One region of the Bacillus safensis genome, then DNA from elsewhere that is predicted to be linked to it. Evidence: a T-box and tRNA genes for the amino acid it is inferred to sense, from the RefSeq annotation. Region 1 holds a T-box; the other holds one or more tRNA genes.
What was found. The T-box of region 1 lies ahead of trpS (tryptophan--tRNA ligase). A T-box ahead of a tRNA ligase gene usually reads a tRNA of that ligase, here a tRNA-Trp.
Positions count from the first base shown of each region.

Region 2: it has a tRNA-Trp gene. The T-box ahead of trpS (tryptophan--tRNA ligase) is inferred to sense a tRNA for this amino acid. The anticodon was not compared.

Region 1 is NZ_CP154909.1:1,083,879-1,094,329, forward strand. It holds gene AAYR28_RS05430 (ABC transporter ATP-binding protein) at 1-529, shown strand, start outside; gene AAYR28_RS05435 (ABC transporter ATP-binding protein) at 526-1,548, shown strand; gene AAYR28_RS05440 (peptide-binding protein) at 1,634-3,268, shown strand; gene AAYR28_RS05445 (ABC transporter permease) at 3,496-4,446, shown strand; gene opp4C (oligopeptide ABC transporter permease) at 4,480-5,379, shown strand; gene AAYR28_RS05455 (YjbA family protein) at 5,525-6,277, shown strand; gene trpS (tryptophan--tRNA ligase) at 6,313-7,308, opposite strand; T-box leader at 7,362-7,582, opposite strand; gene AAYR28_RS05465 (peptide ABC transporter substrate-binding protein) at 8,065-9,702, shown strand; gene AAYR28_RS05470 (ABC transporter permease) at 9,819-10,451, shown strand, end outside.
Region 2 is NZ_CP154909.1:835,547-845,997, forward strand. It holds gene AAYR28_RS04160 (nucleotidyltransferase-like protein) at 1-851, shown strand, start outside; rRNA gene AAYR28_RS04165 (16S ribosomal RNA) at 1,168-2,716, shown strand; rRNA gene AAYR28_RS04170 (23S ribosomal RNA) at 2,899-5,829, shown strand; rRNA gene rrf (5S ribosomal RNA) at 5,939-6,054, shown strand; tRNA gene AAYR28_RS04180 (tRNA-Asn) at 6,064-6,138, shown strand; tRNA gene AAYR28_RS04185 (tRNA-Ser) at 6,143-6,233, shown strand; tRNA gene AAYR28_RS04190 (tRNA-Glu) at 6,251-6,325, shown strand; tRNA gene AAYR28_RS04195 (tRNA-Val) at 6,359-6,434, shown strand; tRNA gene AAYR28_RS04200 (tRNA-Met) at 6,450-6,526, shown strand; tRNA gene AAYR28_RS04205 (tRNA-Asp) at 6,531-6,607, shown strand; tRNA gene AAYR28_RS04210 (tRNA-Phe) at 6,626-6,701, shown strand; tRNA gene AAYR28_RS04215 (tRNA-Thr) at 6,708-6,780, shown strand; tRNA gene AAYR28_RS04220 (tRNA-Tyr) at 6,796-6,880, shown strand; tRNA gene AAYR28_RS04225 (tRNA-Trp) at 6,895-6,968, shown strand; tRNA gene AAYR28_RS04230 (tRNA-His) at 6,998-7,073, shown strand; tRNA gene AAYR28_RS04235 (tRNA-Gln) at 7,083-7,154, shown strand; tRNA gene AAYR28_RS04240 (tRNA-Gly) at 7,162-7,236, shown strand; tRNA gene AAYR28_RS04245 (tRNA-Cys) at 7,242-7,312, shown strand; tRNA gene AAYR28_RS04250 (tRNA-Leu) at 7,327-7,415, shown strand; tRNA gene AAYR28_RS04255 (tRNA-Leu) at 7,453-7,534, shown strand; gene AAYR28_RS04260 (hypothetical protein) at 7,988-8,413, shown strand; gene AAYR28_RS04265 (phosphotransferase) at 8,832-9,629, shown strand; gene AAYR28_RS04270 (hypothetical protein) at 9,650-10,354, shown strand; gene AAYR28_RS04275 (histidine phosphatase family protein) at 10,385-10,451, opposite strand, start outside.

The DNA.
Region 1 (10,451 bases):
TTATCCGCATCGTTTATCAGGCGGCATGCGGCAAAGAGTGATGATTGCCATAGCGTTAAGCTGTGACCCGAAGCTTCTCATTGCAGATGAACCGACAACTGCCCTGGATGTGACCATTCAAGCACAGGTACTCACATTAATGAAAGATTTATGCTCTACCTTTGGTACATCTATTCTTCTTATCACACATGATTTAGGTGTCGTGTCTGAAGTGGCAGATCGAGTGATTGTCATGTACTGCGGACAGGTTGTTGAAAATGGAACTGTTGAAGAGTTGTTTGAACAGCCGCTTCATCCTTACACAGAAGGGCTGCTTGAATCGATTCCTGTCATTGACGGAGACATACAGCCGTTAACAGCCATCAAAGGGAATGTTCCTGCGCCAGATCAGCTTCCAGCCGGCTGCCGCTTTGCTCCTAGATGTCCGCAAGTGAAGGAACGCTGCCTGGGAGAACTGCCTAAGCTGAGAACATTTGAAAATGGCAGAAGCGTCAGATGTTTCTTATATGAGGAGGCAGACCACACATGACCCTTGCTCAAAATCAAACACAAATAACGGAATTACCAGAGAAAGAAACGATCCTTGAACTGAAACAGATTCGAAAACATTTTCCGATTAAAGCGGGCGTCTTTCAAAAGAAAGTCGGTGCAGTGAAAGCTGTTGACGGCATAGACTTGAAGATTTATAAAGGTGAAACGTTAGGTATTGTCGGGGAGTCAGGATGCGGGAAATCTACACTAGGCCGGACAATGATCCGCCTATACGAACCAACTGACGGTCAAATCTTTTTTAAAGGGCAAGACATCACGCGCGTATCAGAGTCAAAGCTAAGACAATCTACACGAAAAAACATCCAAATGGTTTTTCAAGATCCCTTTGCATCACTCAACCCTAGAAAAACACTTCGAAGCATCATCAAAGAACCCTACAAAACACATCACTTATATTCCTTAAAAGAAAGAAATGAAAAAGTAGAACAGCTTTTATCAAAGGTAGGTCTTCATCCAAGCTTTGCGAACCGCTATCCCCATGAATTTTCAGGCGGGCAGAGGCAGCGGATCGGCATCGCTCGTGCGCTTGCCATGAATCCCGACATGATCATCGCAGATGAGCCTGTATCAGCACTTGATGTATCTATTCAGGCGCAGGTTATTAATCTGATGGAGGAGCTTCAGGAGGAATTTGACCTTACCTATCTATTTATCTCTCACGATTTAAGTGTGGTCAGGCATATTAGCGATAGAGTCGGCGTCATGTATCTCGGCAAAATGATGGAGCTTGCCGATAAGCATAGTCTGTACGATGACCCGCTCCATCCGTATACACAGGCTCTGCTTTCTTCCGTTCCTGTCACCCGTAAAAAAGGGCAGACGAAAAGAGAACGCATTATGCTCCAAGGCGATCTGCCGAGTCCTGCAAATCCGCCAAAAGGCTGCGTATTTCACACAAGATGCCCGCACGCGAAAGAAATCTGTAAAGAAAAAGTACCAGCATTTCAGGAATTAAAAACGAACCACTTTGTTGCCTGCCACCTCTACAACGCTTGATCAAGCTTGTATGATCTCATCTTTGAGAGGGGGGATGAAACAGGATTCGATCATTATTTTTAAAAAAGAATAGGGGGAATTGTCTATGAAAGGTAGAAATAGAAAGTCCATTTTGGTCAGTTTACTGCTGATTTTTACATTAATCCTTGCTGCTTGTTCTGGTGGAAATAAAACGTCTGGAGACAGTGGAAAGAAATCCACAGGTAAACCGGTACAAGGCGGCGATCTTGTCATCGGTTCAATTGCAGAGCCAACATTATTTAACTCGCTGTATTCTACAGATGTGGCAAGCTCTGATATTGAGGAAAGAATCTACAGCTTCTTACTTCAAACAGACGGAAAGCTCAACCCTCAGCTATCGCTGGCAGAGGATATTAAAGAATCTGATGACGGCAAGCAGTTTGATGTCACCATTAAAAAAGGTGTGAAGTTTCATGATGGTGAAGAACTGACTGCTGACGATGTTGTGTTTACATACAGCATTCCAATCAATAAGGACTACAACGGGGAGCGCGGATCAGGCTTTGAAGTTTTAGAGTCTGTTAAAAAGACAGGGGACTACTCGATCGAATTCAAGCTCAATAAAAAAGATCCGTATTTTTATAATGTCACACTAGGAAGCTACGGTATTTTACCTAAGCATATTTTAGGTGATGTGCCTATAAAAGATCTCGGTGAAAACGAATTTAACCGAAAAAAACCAATCGGTTCTGGTCCATTTAAATTTGCAGAATGGAAAGAAGGAGACTACGTCAAACTAGAAGCCTTTGACGATTATTGGGATGGACGTCCTTACCTTGATACTGTCACAATTAAAACCATTCCTGATCAGAATGCAGCGATTGCCCAGCTGTCAGCAGGAGATATTGATTTCTTTGCTGTACCAGGCTCCGAGCTGCAAACAGCTGAAAAAGTGAGCAACATTAAAATTGAATCTGATCTAGGACTCAATTATTCATACATTGGCTGGAACCAGAAAAATGAACTCTTTAAAAGTAAAAAGGTCCGCCAAGCGCTGACACATGCTATTGATCGTCAAACGATTGTTGACCAAGTGCTAGATGGAGACGGCAAAGTAGCCAATATTCCAGAAAGTCCGCTGTCCTGGAACTATCCAAAGGATGAAAGTGTGCCAGTGTTTGAATTTGATCAAGAAAAAGCGAAAAAGATGCTGAAAGAAGAGGGCTGGGAGGATACAGATGGAGACGGCTATCTTGATAAGGATGGCAAGAAATTCTCCTTTGTCATAAAGACCAACCAAGGAAATAAAGTTCGTGAAGATATCGCTGTCGTTGTCCAGCAGCAGCTCAAAGAAATCGGTGTGGAAGCGAAGCCGCAAATTGTGGAATTCAGTGCACTCATTGAGCAGACGACACCGCCTAAGTGGGATTATGATGCGCTGCTGCTCGGCTGGAGCCTTGCGACATTCCCTGATCAATTCAGCATATTCCACTCAAGCCAGTCTGAAAAAGGCTTAAATAACATCTGGTATAAAAATAAAGAGGTCGATAAGCTGTTAGTCGATGCTAAAAACTTAAGCGATCGAAAAGATTATTCAAAGGCATATGAAAAAATTTATAAACTGATCGCAGAGGATCAGCCGTATACGTTCCTCTACTATGCCAATTCACATCGCGCTATGCCATCTAATCTCCAAGGCTACTCTTACCACCCGAAAGATGAGTATTACAAAATCGAAAAATGGTGGCTTGAACAGTAGGCTGATAGTGAAGAAGGGGGATTCTCCCCTTTCACCGTGAGAACAATCCCTTGCATTCGGTGTCAGTTCTCTGCGCGGGTGCTAAAAAGATCACTTCGTTCGCTCCGCATCAGCACGAGAATTCAAGGGTTTTCAGATCACGCTGAAAAGAAGACAAAAGGCTAAAATAACATCATTTTGGCCTTTTTTTCACAGAATGGCGATCCGATGAAAAAGGAGTTGTGCATATGGTTACATATATCATTAGAAGGACATTGCTCTCGATTCCCATCTTATTGGGGATTACCATTTTGTCCTTTGCCATTATGAAAGCAGCACCAGGCGATCCGATGTCACTCATGATGGATCCTACTATTAGTGCGGCAGACCGGGAAGCCTTTATTGATAAGTACGGCTTGAACGATCCTGAATATGTGCAATATATGAAATGGCTTGGCAATATGCTACAAGGTGACTTTGGCACATCCATTGTCAAAAAGGGAACACCCGTGGCTGATTTGATTTTTGCCCGGCTGCCAAATACCCTCATCCTCATGATCTTTTCTACAATAGTTGCCCTGCTGATCGCCATCCCATTTGGTGTTCTTTCAGCAAAACGTCCATATACAAAGCTTGACTATGGCATTACGGTTACATCTTTTATCGGACTGGCTATTCCAAACTTTTGGTTTGGTCTCATCCTCATTATGGTTTTATCCGTGAACCTAGGTTGGTTTCCAACTGGCGGAGTTTCTACCTTGAATGCCGATTTTAATGTGTTAGACCGGCTTCATCATATCATTTTACCTGCCTTTGTTTTAGCAACGGCTGATATGGCAGGGCTGACCCGGTACACAAGGTCGAGTATGCTTGATGTCATGAGGCAGGATTACATCCGCACAGCAAGAGCGAAAGGCTTTAGAGAAAACAAAGTCATTTTTAAGCATGGTTTAAGAAACGGTCTTATGCCTGTCATAACGATTTTCGGATTAATGATACCATCTTTTATTGGCGGCGCAGTCGTGGTGGAACAAATCTTCACCTGGCCTGGACTTGGAAAGCTGTTCATTGATTCTGCCTTTTCGAGAGATTATCCGGTCATTATGGCAATGACCGTTATTTCCGCAGTGCTTGTGGTGGTTGGAAATTTAATAGCGGATATTTTATATGCGATCGTTGATCCGCGTATTGAATATTAGAAGGGAGCTGAAGCACAATTGGCACAGCCTAATATGGGAACACCTCCTGTTGATATCAAATTAAAGGAGGGCCTTCCGCCAAAGCCAGAGACGATGCTGCGTTTGTTTTGCGAGAAATTTTTCAAAAATAAATTGGCGGTTGCCGGCTCCGTGATCTTATTGATCATTATCTTTTCTGCCATTTTCGCTCCAGTGATCGCTCCATATGCACCAGAGCATCAAGATTTATTGAAGCGGCTCCAGCCGCCAAGTGCTGAGCATTTTATGGGTACTGACAAGTTTGGCCGCGATATATTCTCAAGGGTGCTATATGGCGCGCGGGTCTCTTTATTGGTTGGTTTTGTCTCGGTGGTCGGTGCGATCACCATTGGCACCGTCGTTGGTGCGGTTGCGGGGTATTTCAAAGGGTTTGTTGATTCTTTGTTAATGAGGTTTGTAGATGTCGTGTTGTCGATTCCAGACATTTTTCTATTGATTACGCTCGTCACCATTTTCAAACCGGGCATTGATAAATTGATTTTAATCTTTGCTTTGACAGGCTGGACAACAACGGCCAGACTCATCCGCAGTGAATTCTTATCACTTCGAACAAGAGAATTCGTCCTCGCGGCGAGAACCATTGGAACGAAAAATCATGTCATCATCTTTTCGCATATTTTACCGAACTGTATCGGTCCTATTATTGTATCAGCTACATTAAAAGTAGGCTCCGTCATTTTAGCTGAATCAACGCTCAGCTACCTTGGCTTTGGTATTCAGCCGCCAACGGCAAGCTGGGGCAACATGCTGCAAGATGCACAAAATTTCTCGATTATGGTGCAAGCTTGGTGGTACCCGCTTTTCCCAGGTTTATTCATTTTGCTGACTGTTTTATGTTTTAATTTTTTAGGAGATGGGCTGAGAGATGCGCTTGATCCTAAAAAGCTGAAGTAAAGTTTAAAGGGGCTCTGCGTTTCCTGAACGAAAGAAAGACATGAAGCTCATCATTCTCAGCTTGAAGTTTTGATAAAGTTGGAATAATTTCTCTATCCCTTGCCCATACTGTGGACAACAGTTTTTATAAAGTGAGGGATTGGTTATGTTATTTCTTCATGACGTATGGGTGAATTGGTTTGAAGGGGAAGAGAATGGCTACAATGTGTGTCATTTTCATGAGTGGCGTAAGGAGGACAGTGTTGAACTGTTAGATCAAGTGCCTTTACTTAAGGTGCAGAGCCCTTTGTTTGATTACATAGAGAATGATCTTTCAGAGCTGCCGAAGACGCTGCTAGAGTCTGTATTTGAGAAATCATATATTCGAAAAAATCATGAACGCCGTAAATTAGAGTATTGCTTTGTAGTCACCGACGGAATTCGAATCATTGCTGTAGATACGATAGGGTATTCCATACCTGTGAGAAAAAGCCGCTTGATTCCAAGGCAGGAGCAATTGGTGTATGAAATGGTGAAAGATGTGAAGGCAGAGGAATATGAATTTTCTAAGGACAGCCTTGAATCGACGAAAGAGTATCACATTCTATCACTGCCGCCGCAGCATATCAGCGGATTAACGAGAAAAGAAAGACAGCTGAAACAGCTGATGTTTATGGCGCTCGATCAATTAAAAGGGCTCAAAAACAGGGCGGAGATTGCGTATTGGTATACGGAATGGAACCCGCGCATGTACAACCAAATCAAACGAATGTCTTTCGAAGAGATTTGGAACATGCTTTACAATGAAACGATTGATGGGTGGTCAGAGAATCATTTAGCCTTCTGTGAAAAAATGATTAAAGGACAGCCTTTTTTCGAAAAGCTTTGGGAAATGGAAAACGAATCAAAAGTAAATTAGAAAAAGCTTGCAGCGAGTCGTGCTGCAAGCTTTTTTTATTTGCGTTTTCTGCCAAGACCCATCGCATTCTCCATTTTTTTCAGCATTTTGTTTGCTGCGCGGTTTGCTTTTTCAGCACCTTCGTCTAGAATGCGGTCAAGCTCGTCTGATTCAATGAGTTCGTAGTATCGATCTTGAATTGGTTTTAAAGCATCAATGACAACGTTCGCAAGATCTCCTTTAAACTCACCATATCCTTTGCCTTCGTACTTTTGCTCCAGCTCAGCAATCGATATGTTGCCTAAAACAGAATAAATCGTCAGCAAGTTGGCAATTCCAGGCTTGTTCTCTTTGTCATACCTCACGATGCCTTCTGAATCCGTCACAGCACTTTTAATTTTCTTTTCAAGCTGCTTTGGTTCATCTAATAAGGTAATGAAAGATTTTTGGTTCGGATCGGATTTGCTCATTTTTTTCGTTGGATCTGTTAAAGACATAATTCGTGCGCCTTCTTTTGGAATTTTCACTTCAGGCACAGTGAAGATGTCATTGTACTTTCGGTTAAAGCGTTCAGCGAGCGTTCTAGTCAATTCAAGATGCTGCTTTTGGTCTTCTCCAACAGGGACTAAATCAGTACCATATAATAAGATATCGCCAGCCATTAATGGGGGATACGTTAATAGGCCTGAAACAACTGCTTCTTTACCAGCGGATTTGTCCTTAAATTGGGTCATTCTTTCTAATTCCCCAATATAAGCAACACATTGAAGCATCCATCCTGCCTGGGCGTGAGCAGGTACCTCTGATTGGATAAACAATGTCGCTTTCTCTGGATCAAGACCAACAGCTAAATAAAGAGCTGCTAAGCTTCTAATATTTTGGCGGAGAGCTAATCGGTCCTGACTCACTGTAATCGCATGTTGATCCACGACACAAAAATAGCCATTATAGTCATGCTGCAAATCAACAAATTGCTTCATTGCTCCAATATAGTTCCCTAACGTGACAGAACCGCTCGGCTGAATGCCTGAAAAAATTGTCTTCTTTGTCATACTAAAACCTCTTTTCTTCAATATAAAAAGGCCCACCCATCACTTTTCAACAGAAAAGGGACGAATGAACCGTGGTACCACCCTTGTTATTTCACATAGAAATCACTCAAGACGTTGATAACGGAGACTGCTCCGTCTAAGCCTACTCACTTTTTTAGAAGTGTTCGGTTAGCTGCTCCAAAGCCCATTCCATACATGCCATTATCTGCTCACACCGGCCGCAGATTCTCTGTAAATGGTGAATATATGTACTCTTCTTTTTCATCGCAACAATATGTCTATCTATTATAAAGGATGACCATGAAAAAGTCACGAAGCCCTTATGTGACCTTCTCATCATGCCTATTGACACTTAAAATTTTAGATAAAATAACAAATATCTGTCAGAATTTTTTAAAAAAGGATGATTAATTATATGTATAAAACATTATTCCTGCTGAATTTGTTAAATTATTTTAATCAATTTACGCTTTAATTTGTTGAAGTGATTGAGACTTTAGTTTATAAAAATCCCTCTTTATCCCCATTTACGTTTTTAAAAAATATATGAAATTGATATTGCAATAAATTATTCTATTCATTATAATGAATTTGTTCACACGTTTGTGCTAGGCTCTTTACATAGTGAAAATTCAGAAAAAACAAAAGAAATAGAAAGTAAGCTATTCAGGGACTTTTTTACGCTATTTCTTAAATCTGAATCTCATCTTCTATCGAGACCTTTGAACTAAAAACATATTATAAGGGGGAATACAGTTGAAAAAGCGTTGGTCTGTTGTTACTTTAATGCTTATTTTCACACTTGTATTAAGCGCTTGTGGTTTCAGCGGAAACAAATCAGGCGACAGCACGAGCAGTTCTGGAGAGGCTAAAACAACATTAAATGTGAATATCTCCACTGAGCCTTTTTCTCTACATCCGGGATTGGCAAATGATTCAACTTCAGGTAGTGTCATCCGTCAGACTTTTGAAGGGTTAACAAGAATTAACGCTGAAGGAAAGCCAGAAAATGCAATGGCTTCTGATATCAAAACAAGTGCTGATGGTAAAACTTATACATTCACACTTCGTGATGCAAAATGGTCTAATGGCGACCCTGTAAAAGCAGAAGATTTCGAATATGCTTGGAAATGGGCATTAGATCCTAAAAATGAATCTCAATATGCTTACCAGCTTTACTATATTAAAGGTGCTGAAGCAGCTAACAAAGGGAAAGCGAAAGTTGCTGATGTTGGCATTAAAGCTAAAGACGACAAAACGCTTGTAGTTGAGCTAGAAAACCCAACACCGTTTTTTACTGAACTAACTGCATTCTATACTTATATGCCAGTCAACAAAAAAGTGGCTGAAAAGAATAAAAACTGGTACACAAATGCTGGTGAAAACTACGTATCTAACGGACCATTCGTTCTTTCTAAATGGAAACATGGCGGTTCTATCACGCTTGAAAAGAACAATGAATACTGGGATAAAGATACTGTGAAATTGAAAAAAATCAACATGTCTATGATCAAAGATACAAACACTGAGCTTAGCATGTTCAAAAAAGGCGAGCTTGACTGGGCTGGTTCTCCAACTGGAAGCCTTCCAACTGAGTCTTTAAAAACATTGAAAAAAGAAGGCGGTCTGAAAATCCAGACGATCGCTGGTATCTATAACTACAAATTCAACACAGAAGTAAAACCTTTAAACAATGCAAACATCCGTAAGGCCCTTGCATACTCAATCAACCGTCAAGCGATCGTTGACAAAATTACGCAAGGTGAACAAGTTCCAGCAATGGCAATCGTTCCACCAACAATGGAAGGATTCACAGATAACAAAGCTGGCTACTTCAAAGATCACGATGTAGATACAGCTAAAAAGCTTCTTGAAAAAGGTGCGAAAGAATTAGGTTATAAGTCTGTTTCTGATCTTCCAACATTGAAACTTTCCTACAACACAGATGAAGGCCACCAAAAGATTGCACAAGCAATTCAAGAAATGTGGAAAAAAGATTTAGGTGTGAAAGTTGAACTTGATAACTCTGAGTGGAACGTATACATCGACAAAATCCACAGCGGAGATTACCAAATCGGACGTATGGGCTGGTTAGGTGACTTCAACGATCCAGTGAACTTCCTTGAGCTTTACAAAGATAAAGACGGCGGAAACAACGACACTGGATGGGAAAGCAAAGAGTACAAACAATTGTTGAATGATTCTGCAAAAGAAACAGATAAAACGAAGCGTGAAGAAATGCTGAAAAAAGCAGAAGAAATCATCATCAACGATATGCCTATAGCACCAATTTACTTCTACACTCAGCTTTGGGTACAAGATCCAAAACTTAAAGGTGTAGTTGTATCTGGACTAGGTGATGTTCAATACAAATGGGCACATTTCGAAAAGTAAGAGTAATAGTGTAAGAGATCTACGGCAAGGATCTTAAGGTATATGGAGGATGTCTCTCCATATACCTTTCTTGCTGATTAGAGAAATTGTTGTAAAATCATGGAGGTGCAATTCCGTTGCTTAAATATATCGGTAAGCGATTAATATATATTTTAATCACACTGTTTGTTATTGTAACTGCAACTTTCTTTCTCATGCAGGCAGCACCTGGTGGTCCATTCTCTGGTGAGAAGAAACTTCCTGCTGAAATTGAAGCAAACCTAAACGAGCACTACGGATTGGACAAGCCCTTATTTGTTCAATATGTAAACTACCTAGGTTCAGTTGCAACATTAGATTTTGGTCCCTCATTTAAATATAAAGGACAAACCGTAAATGACTTAATCAGTTCTGGATTCCCCGTTTCCTTTACCCTCGGAATTGAGGCAATTCTCCTCGCATTAGCATTTGGTGTATTGTTTGGGGTCCTTGCAGCGCTCTATCATAACAAGTGGCAAGACTATACGATTGCCATTTTAACGATCTTTGGAATTTCAGTTCCAAGTTTCATTTTAGCGGCGCTACTACAATATGTATTTGCATCTGAGGCAAGTATTATAGCGATCTTCCCAGTTGCAGGATGGGAGTCTTGGGCAAGCACCGTACTACCTTCTATTGCACTTTCCTTCATGCCAATGGCATTTATCGCTAGACTTGCACGGTCAAGTATGCTTGAAGTACTAAATAGTGACTACATTAGAACGGCTAGA
Region 2 (10,451 bases), 250 kb from region 1:
AAGAGAGAGCAAGCCATCCAGACACATTGGCTGTGATTATAGTAGAAAGAAGACATAAAGTATCTTCTGAGACGGATAACTTTGATGCAGCACTTTTAGTCATCGTAAAAGAAGCGGAAGAGCCGTTATTTATCAAGCACTATGAATCCGATCACCAAACAGCTTCTTTAAACGTTGTCACAGATGATCAACTGAAGGAATGGATTACCCTCGGCACTAACCGCCGAATCATCGATTGGATTTTGAATGGCAAAGTCCTGTTTGATCGAAATGAATATATCTTCAACTTAATTGATGAACTAAGTACATTCCCGTTTTCAAACCGCAAACTCAAAATCGGTTTAGAATATGGCAAGCTCATTCGCAGATATATAGAAGGAAAAGCATTTTTTGAGTCAAATCAATTCCTTGATGCATATAATTCCATTGTGCATGCCCTGCATCACCTAGCACGTATTGAAGTAATTGATAAAGGCTTCCACCCAGAAGTGACCGTTTGGAACCAAGTGCGTCATATGGAGCCGGAAGTATACAAACTTTATTCAGAACTGATTGAAAGCCATGAAAGCCTGCATAAACGTTTGGAACTTTTATTTTTAGCAAATGATTTTTTGATCCATTCAAAAGCAGAAATTGGTGCCGCTCATTTGCGTCATGTCATGGAACAGAAGGATATATGGCTTTTTGGTGAGCTTCTTGCACACCCTGATCTAAAGTATTTCACGCCTGACCTTAGCGTTATGATTGATTTCTTTGTGGAAAAAGGAATTGTTCAAGTGGAGCCGATTGAGACAAAGGGACAAAAAATCTATCATCGAGGATATTTTGTGAAAAAAGATATTGACGCGTGAATATTATGATGGTATATTATTAAACGTCGCTAACGAGCAACTGAGTTGCTTTGAAAGAAAAGCTGACAAAAAGAAATTCTAAAAAACGCTTGACGCACACGGTGCTCAAATGTTATATTAAGAAAGTCGCCTCTGAGCGATAACGAAGATGATCTTTGAAAACTAAACAAGACAAAACGTACCTGTTAATTCGATTTTTTATAAAAAAATCCTATGATACTTCATAGGTAGTCAGTCAAACTGGCGAGGCAGGAAATGATCACATGCTAAGTTCGCTACATCATGTAGCAACGCATGTGTGATATGCATCCTGCATACCTCGGAGAGTTTGATCCTGGCTCAGGACGAACGCTGGCGGCGTGCCTAATACATGCAAGTCGAGCGGACAGAAGGGAGCTTGCTCCCGGATGTTAGCGGCGGACGGGTGAGTAACACGTGGGTAACCTGCCTGTAAGACTGGGATAACTCCGGGAAACCGGAGCTAATACCGGATAGTTCCTTGAACCGCATGGTTCAAGGATGAAAGACGGTTTCGGCTGTCACTTACAGATGGACCCGCGGCGCATTAGCTAGTTGGTGGGGTAATGGCTCACCAAGGCGACGATGCGTAGCCGACCTGAGAGGGTGATCGGCCACACTGGGACTGAGACACGGCCCAGACTCCTACGGGAGGCAGCAGTAGGGAATCTTCCGCAATGGACGAAAGTCTGACGGAGCAACGCCGCGTGAGTGATGAAGGTTTTCGGATCGTAAAGCTCTGTTGTTAGGGAAGAACAAGTGCGAGAGTAACTGCTCGCACCTTGACGGTACCTAACCAGAAAGCCACGGCTAACTACGTGCCAGCAGCCGCGGTAATACGTAGGTGGCAAGCGTTGTCCGGAATTATTGGGCGTAAAGGGCTCGCAGGCGGTTTCTTAAGTCTGATGTGAAAGCCCCCGGCTCAACCGGGGAGGGTCATTGGAAACTGGGAAACTTGAGTGCAGAAGAGGAGAGTGGAATTCCACGTGTAGCGGTGAAATGCGTAGAGATGTGGAGGAACACCAGTGGCGAAGGCGACTCTCTGGTCTGTAACTGACGCTGAGGAGCGAAAGCGTGGGGAGCGAACAGGATTAGATACCCTGGTAGTCCACGCCGTAAACGATGAGTGCTAAGTGTTAGGGGGTTTCCGCCCCTTAGTGCTGCAGCTAACGCATTAAGCACTCCGCCTGGGGAGTACGGTCGCAAGACTGAAACTCAAAGGAATTGACGGGGGCCCGCACAAGCGGTGGAGCATGTGGTTTAATTCGAAGCAACGCGAAGAACCTTACCAGGTCTTGACATCCTCTGACAACCCTAGAGATAGGGCTTTCCCTTCGGGGACAGAGTGACAGGTGGTGCATGGTTGTCGTCAGCTCGTGTCGTGAGATGTTGGGTTAAGTCCCGCAACGAGCGCAACCCTTGATCTTAGTTGCCAGCATTCAGTTGGGCACTCTAAGGTGACTGCCGGTGACAAACCGGAGGAAGGTGGGGATGACGTCAAATCATCATGCCCCTTATGACCTGGGCTACACACGTGCTACAATGGACAGAACAAAGGGCTGCAAGACCGCAAGGTTTAGCCAATCCCATAAATCTGTTCTCAGTTCGGATCGCAGTCTGCAACTCGACTGCGTGAAGCTGGAATCGCTAGTAATCGCGGATCAGCATGCCGCGGTGAATACGTTCCCGGGCCTTGTACACACCGCCCGTCACACCACGAGAGTTTGCAACACCCGAAGTCGGTGAGGTAACCTTTATGGAGCCAGCCGCCGAAGGTGGGGCAGATGATTGGGGTGAAGTCGTAACAAGGTAGCCGTATCGGAAGGTGCGGCTGGATCACCTCCTTTCTAAGGATATATGGAGCAGCGTGCGTTTTCGTCTTGTTTAGTTTTGAAGGATCATTCCTTCAAAACATGTCTCTAGCGAGACAGGATTGTTCTTTGAAAACTAGATAACAATAAGTAATACATTCACATTGAATGCAATGCAAAGTTCATCACACATAGTGATTCTTTCTAAAGTAAGAAATGGTTAAGTTAGAAAGGGCGCACGGTGGATGCCTTGGCACTAGGAGCCGATGAAGGACGGGACGAACACCGATATGCTTCGGGGAGCTGTAAGCAAGCTTTGATCCGGAGATTTCCGAATGGGGAAACCCACTGCTCGTAATGGAGTAGTATCCATACTTGAATACATAGAGTATGAGAAGGCATACCCGGGGAACTGAAACATCTAAGTACCCGGAGGAAGAGAAAGCAAATGCGATTCCCTGAGTAGCGGCGAGCGAAACGGGAACAGCCCAAACCAAGAGGCTTGCCTCTTGGGGTTGTAGGACACTCTATACGGAGTTACAAAGGAACGATATAAGCGAAGAGGTCTGGAAAGGCCCGCCAAAGAAGGTAACAGCCCTGTAACTGAAATGTTGTTCTCTCCAGAGTGGATCCTGAGTACGGCGGAACACGTGAAATTCCGTCGGAATCCGGGAGGACCATCTCCCAAGGCTAAATACTCCCTAGTGACCGATAGTGAACCAGTACCGTGAGGGAAAGGTGAAAAGCACCCCGGAAGGGGAGTGAAATAGATCCTGAAACCGTGTGCCTACAAGTAGTCAGAGCCCGTTAACGGGTGATGGCGTGCCTTTTGTAGAATGAACCGGCGAGTTACGATCCCGTGCAAGGTTAAGCAGAAGATGCGGAGCCGCAGCGAAAGCGAGTCTGAATAGGGCGCATGAGTACGTGGTCGTAGACCCGAAACCAGGTGATCTACCCATGTCCAGGGTGAAGTTCAGGTAACACTGAATGGAGGCCCGAACCCACGCACGTTGAAAAGTGCGGGGATGAGGTGTGGGTAGGGGTGAAATGCCAATCGAACCTGGAGATAGCTGGTTCTCTCCGAAATAGCTTTAGGGCTAGCCTCAAGGTAAGAGTCTCGGAGGTAGAGCACTGATTGGACTAGGGGCCCCTACCGGGTTACCGAATTCAGTCAAACTCCGAATGCCGATGACTTATCCTTGGGAGTCAGACTGCGAGTGATAAGATCCGTAGTCGAAAGGGAAACAGCCCAGACCGCCAGCTAAGGTCCCAAAGTATACGTTAAGTGGAAAAGGATGTGGAGTTGCTTAGACAACCAGGATGTTGGCTTAGAAGCAGCCACCATTTAAAGAGTGCGTAATAGCTCACTGGTCGAGTGACTCTGCGCCGAAAATGTACCGGGGCTAAACGTATCACCGAAGCTGCGGACTGTTCTTACGAACAGTGGTAGGAGAGCGTTCTAAGGGCTGTGAAGCCAGACCGGAAGGACTGGTGGAGCGCTTAGAAGTGAGAATGCCGGTATGAGTAGCGAAAGACGGGTGAGAATCCCGTCCACCGAATGCCTAAGGTTTCCTGAGGAAGGCTCGTCCGCTCAGGGTTAGTCGGGACCTAAGCCGAGGCCGAAAGGCGTAGGCGATGGACAACAGGTTGATATTCCTGTACCACCTCCTCACCATTTGAGCAATGGGGGGACGCAGGAGGATAGGGTAAGCGCGGTATTGGATATCCGCGTCCAAGCAGTTAGGCTGGGAAATAGGCAAATCCGTTTCCCGTGAAGGCTGAGCTGTGATGGCGAGCGAAATTTAGTAGCGAAGTTCCTGATTCCACACTGCCAAGAAAAGCCTCTAGCGAGGTGAGAGGTGCCCGTACCGCAAACCGACACAGGTAGGCGAGGAGAGAATCCTAAGGTGATCGAGAGAACTCTCGTTAAGGAACTCGGCAAAATGACCCCGTAACTTCGGGAGAAGGGGTGCTTCTTAGGGTGTTAAAGCCCCGAGAAGCCGCAGTGAATAGGCCCAGGCGACTGTTTAGCAAAAACACAGGTCTCTGCGAAGCCGTAAGGCGAAGTATAGGGGCTGACGCCTGCCCGGTGCTGGAAGGTTAAGAGGAGCGCTTAGCGTAAGCGAAGGTGCGAATTGAAGCCCCAGTAAACGGCGGCCGTAACTATAACGGTCCTAAGGTAGCGAAATTCCTTGTCGGGTAAGTTCCGACCCGCACGAAAGGCGCAACGATCTGGGCACTGTCTCAACGAGAGACTCGGTGAAATTATAGTACCTGTGAAGATGCAGGTTACCCGCGACAGGACGGAAAGACCCCGTGGAGCTTTACTGCAGCCTGATATTGAATGTTGGTACAGCTTGTACAGGATAGGTAGGAGCCTTGGAAACCGGAGCGCTAGCTTCGGTGGAGGCATTGGTGGGATACTACCCTGGCTGTATTGACCTTCTAACCCGCTGCCCTTATCGGGCAGGGAGACAGTGTCAGGTGGGCAGTTTGACTGGGGCGGTCGCCTCCTAAAATGTAACGGAGGCGCCCAAAGGTTCCCTCAGAATGGTTGGAAATCATTCGCAGAGTGTAAAGGCACAAGGGAGCTTGACTGCGAGACCTACAAGTCGAGCAGGGACGAAAGTCGGGCTTAGTGATCCGGTGGTTCCGCATGGAAGGGCCATCGCTCAACGGATAAAAGCTACCCCGGGGATAACAGGCTTATCTCCCCCAAGAGTCCACATCGACGGGGAGGTTTGGCACCTCGATGTCGGCTCATCGCATCCTGGGGCTGTAGTCGGTCCCAAGGGTTGGGCTGTTCGCCCATTAAAGCGGTACGCGAGCTGGGTTCAGAACGTCGTGAGACAGTTCGGTCCCTATCCGTCGCGGGCGCAGGAAATTTGAGAGGAGCTGTCCTTAGTACGAGAGGACCGGGATGGACGCACCGCTGGTGTACCAGTTGTTCTGCCAAGGGCATCGCTGGGTAGCTATGTGCGGACGGGATAAGTGCTGAAAGCATCTAAGCATGAAGCCCCCCTCAAGATGAGATTTCCCATTCCGCAAGGAAGTAAGATCCCTGAAAGATGATCAGGTTGATAGGTCTGAGGTGGAAGCGTGGTGACACGTGGAGCTGACAGATACTAATAGATCGAGGACTTAACCTATATTCTAATGTGAAGCATGAACATTGTTATCTAGTTTTGAGAGAATATTTTTAAAATATCTCTTGATTTATTTTCAATACATAGTATAATATCTTTTGTCACTAAATTGTCTGGTGATGATGGCGAAGAGGTCACACCCGTTCCCATACCGAACACGGAAGTTAAGCTCTTCAGCGCCGATGGTAGTTGGGGGTTTCCCCCTGTGAGAGTAGGACATCGCCAGGCTTTCTTCATTCCGCAGTAGCTCAGTGGTAGAGCTATCGGCTGTTAACCGATCGGTCGTAGGTTCGAATCCTACCTGCGGAGCCAATTTGGAGAGCTGTCCGAGTGGCCGAAGGAGCACGATTGGAAATCGTGTAGGCGGTAACCCCGTCTCAAGGGTTCGAATCCCTTGCTCTCCGCCACAATTTACATAATAAAGGGCCCGTTGGTCAAGCGGTTAAGACACCGCCCTTTCACGGCGGTAACACGGGTTCGAATCCCGTACGGGTCACCATTTTTATAGAATATACACCAGCATTTTTTATTCGGAGGATTAGCTCAGCTGGGAGAGCATCTGCCTTACAAGCAGAGGGTCGGCGGTTCGAGCCCGTCATCCTCCACCATATCTTTTATATCGTCGCGGGGTGGAGCAGTTCGGTAGCTCGTCGGGCTCATAACCCGAAGGTCGCAGGTTCAAATCCTGCCCCCGCAACCAAAATGGTCCGGTAGTTCAGTTGGTTAGAATGCCTGCCTGTCACGCAGGAGGTCGCGGGTTCGAGTCCCGTCCGGACCGCCATTTTTCAAAAGAATACTTGGCTCGGTAGCTCAGTTGGTAGAGCAACGGACTGAAAATCCGTGTGTCGGCGGTTCGATTCCGTCCCGAGCCACCACTATTTGCCGGTGTAGCTCAATTGGTAGAGCAACTGACTTGTAATCAGTAGGTTGGGGGTTCAAGTCCTCTTGCCGGCACTGTTTTTCAAAAGTGGAGGGGTAGCGAAGTGGCTAAACGCGGCGGACTGTAAATCCGCTCCCTCCGGGTTCGGCGGTTCGAATCCGCCCCCCTCCACCATTTTTTGTTTTCATAGGGGCATAGTTTAACGGTAGAACAGAGGTCTCCAAAACCTCCGGTGTGGGTTCGATTCCTACTGCCCCTGCCAATTATACTTTATAATTCATTACATCTATGGCGGTTGTGGCGAAGTGGTTAACGCACCAGATTGTGGCTCTGGCACTCGTGGGTTCGATTCCCATCAATCGCCCCATTTTATTATTGGGCTATAGCCAAGCGGTAAGGCAACGGACTTTGACTCCGTCATGCGTTGGTTCGAATCCAGCTAGCCCAGTTGATGTGCGGAAGTAGTTCAGTGGTAGAACACCACCTTGCCAAGGTGGGGGTCGCGGGTTCGAATCCCGTCTTCCGCTCCAATAATGGCGGCATAGCCAAGTGGTAAGGCAGAGGTCTGCAAAACCTTTATCCCCGGTTCAAATCCGGGTGTCGCCTTTTTTGAAAAGACTGCCGGGGTGGTGGAATTGGCAGACACACAGGACTTAAAATCCTGCGGTAGGTGACTACCGTGCCGGTTCAAGTCCGGCCCTCGGCACCATTGTTTTTTAATATAAGATGCGCTCTTTTATAATCATGCCGGTGTGGCGGAATTGGCAGACGCGCACGACTCAAAATCGTGTTCCTCACGGAGTGCCGGTTCGACCCCGGCCACCGGTATCTAGTTTTAGATATTCTTTATTATCGTCAATCACAGAAGAATTAAAGAATATCAACGTTTAAAACGTCTTTCTACAAATTGTAGGAGGGCGTTTTTTATTTGTTTTTTAGCTGATTTTTCACACGATAAAATTACTTCAAATCGTTTCACTGCTGAAAGGGGACCTAGCTAAATGGCAAGACGTAAAAATATTTTAGACCAAGGTGAATTGGCAATTTTAGAAAAGGAAACTAAGTCTTATGTTGAATCATTTCGGGAAGCTATTGAATTATTTGTTTAGGACTGTGAGTAATAAATTTTTAAGGCGTTTCTTAATTCTCTAACAGCAATATGACAGAGGAACATATTAAGGAGATTACTTTTACTTTATTGATGGTTACCTTATGATTAAACTAAAGAGGCAGGATAATTGAAGAAGGATTGGATATAAATTGTACATAAGAGGTGTTGTAATGATTACGGTTAAAAATGCTGAAAGTTATCTTAAAGATAGCATTGGTGAAGATACCGATGATATAAAAAAGGTTTGGGAAACATTTAAGGCTTTTTCAAAGGAGACAGTTGAGGGCGAAGAAGATAAAGAAATTTTATTTCAGTGTGGTGTCTATGATTTTACAGGAGAGGAAGTATTTCATTTTGACTTTGTACGTCAGTTTACAGTTTATGAAGAAGATGATTATTCTCACATGGAACAACTACACTGTGAATTTTTATTTAAACCAACAAGCGAGTTAAAAAAGTTAAAGGTGGTAGAAGAATGGTCAATGGATTATGACGATATCGATCATTTTTTTTATCATATTGAAAGTATTCATGAGTTTAAAATACCTTTGAGTTTAAAGCCGATAAAATCAGAAATATATCAGGAAGAGCTTTAATTCTTCATTCATTAACGGGTGCTTTACTATAAGAGGGTATACCTTGCCTTTTTGGAATAATTTATCATCTGGTTCGACCCCGGCCACCGGTATCTGTTAAAAGTTTCATGATTGGTTTTTCCATGAACCTAACGTTTCACCCTCGTGGTAAAACGTTTTTTTGTGGTTTAAATGAGTTATTTAGATAAAAAATAGGAACCTATTAGAACATAATGAGTATGTACTTCTTTTAGCAGAATAATCTTTAGATGATTTGCAACATTTGATAAGATACATTTAACCATGTAAGGAAACAAAATGGAGCAGCACATTCACATAAAACTGTTGTACTACCTTTGAGTAACTAAATGAATATTTGTGGGTACATACACATCTTTAACTGACATCAACATGGTGACCCAGTTTGAGGGGAGAATTTATGAAAAAACAAAATGCTCATGAAGAGTTATTGACAGGTGGAAATGTCTCAAACGTATATCGTTCGGGAGATACGGTTCGTCGAGAAGTAAAGTCAGACAATATCAATATACGACGAAAGCTGCTAAAGCATTTAGAAAAAAAGAATTTCTCCTATGCTCCAAAGTTTTTAGGGGTTGATGAACAAGGTAGAGAGATATTGTCCTTCATTGAAGGCGTAGCCGGTCATGAGCCTTTAAAAGAATATATGTGCTCTCACCATGCCTTAAAAGAAATAGCGAGAATGCTTAGACTGTATCATGATGCTGTTCATGATTTTCCCATTTCAGACGATTGGGAACGAATGGACAATACGCCTGTCGAAATAGAGGTTGTGTGTCATAATGATTTTGCAATGTACAACATCATTTTCAATAATGAAAAACCAGTAGGTATCATTGATTTTGATGTAGCTGCTCCTGGTCCAAGACTTTGGGATATCGCATATACTCTGTATACATGTGTACCTATCAGTAGGTTTTTTCGCACCAAAACAGGAGACATCGTGAACTATCATTCATCAGACCATGCAGACCAGATAAAGCATAGAGTGAAACTGTTTTTTGAATCTTATGGTGAGGAAATAGCAGAAGATTATTTGGATATGGTGCTGCTGCGTTTAGAAGGATTATGTCAGTATATGAAACGAAAAGCGAGTGAGGGGGATATCGCTTTTCAAAACATGATTCAAGAAGGACATCTTGAACATTATCAAAAAGACATTCAATTTATTCATGAACATAGAAAAGAATGGATGTAAAGAGGCGGGGCGTTGTGATTATGCAAACGAAGACGATATTACAGGCTATCATTCAAGACGAGGGAGTAAATGATTATCCTCTTTTTAGACAGTACTGTGTGAGAAAAGAACAGGGTCTGCGTAAAGATGCGCTAAACGTTCTTCAGGCCTTTATTGAAGAGATGAAAGAGAACGATTTTGAAGTACAGCGGGAATTTGCTGCTTGGCTGTTTGAGTGGATTGAACGGTTTGAGGATGGTCATCATCTGCTTGTGTATCCGCTGGTAAATGGGGTAATCCAGCCTGTTTTTCAAACGTGGGAGAATGTTGATCCATTGGATGTGAGACCGTATCGCTGGCAAGGTTTGTTTGTGCATCAGGGAGAAGGGCTGCCTCATTTATTGAAGGCACTAGAGCTTGGGGGCAGCAAGGAACAGCGTGTGATTGTTCAAATTTGCGAAACCTATTTATCGGCCTTGTGGTATTCGTTTCATCATATACATGAAGATCTTTATTTAAGCACCTATGAGAAGGATCAAGAGAGAATTCAAGGGATTGAACGTGTTATGATGCTGATTCAAGATCAAAGAACTCGTACGAATGTTCAAAAACAAGCCGTCTATTATGGCCAGCTTTTAACGGACTGGATGGCGTTTCAGCAGACGGAGACAAGAGGCTTTATGAAATGGTGTGCGGAGCGTAAGAAACCGTATGAGTGGGTAGAGTCCTTTTATTATCAGCAATAGATGAGAAAACGGCAGAGTTCATTCTGCCGTTTATTTATGCCATATTCGCTTTGCTTCTATATGATCTGGACTAAAATATTTCAGGGTATATACATCT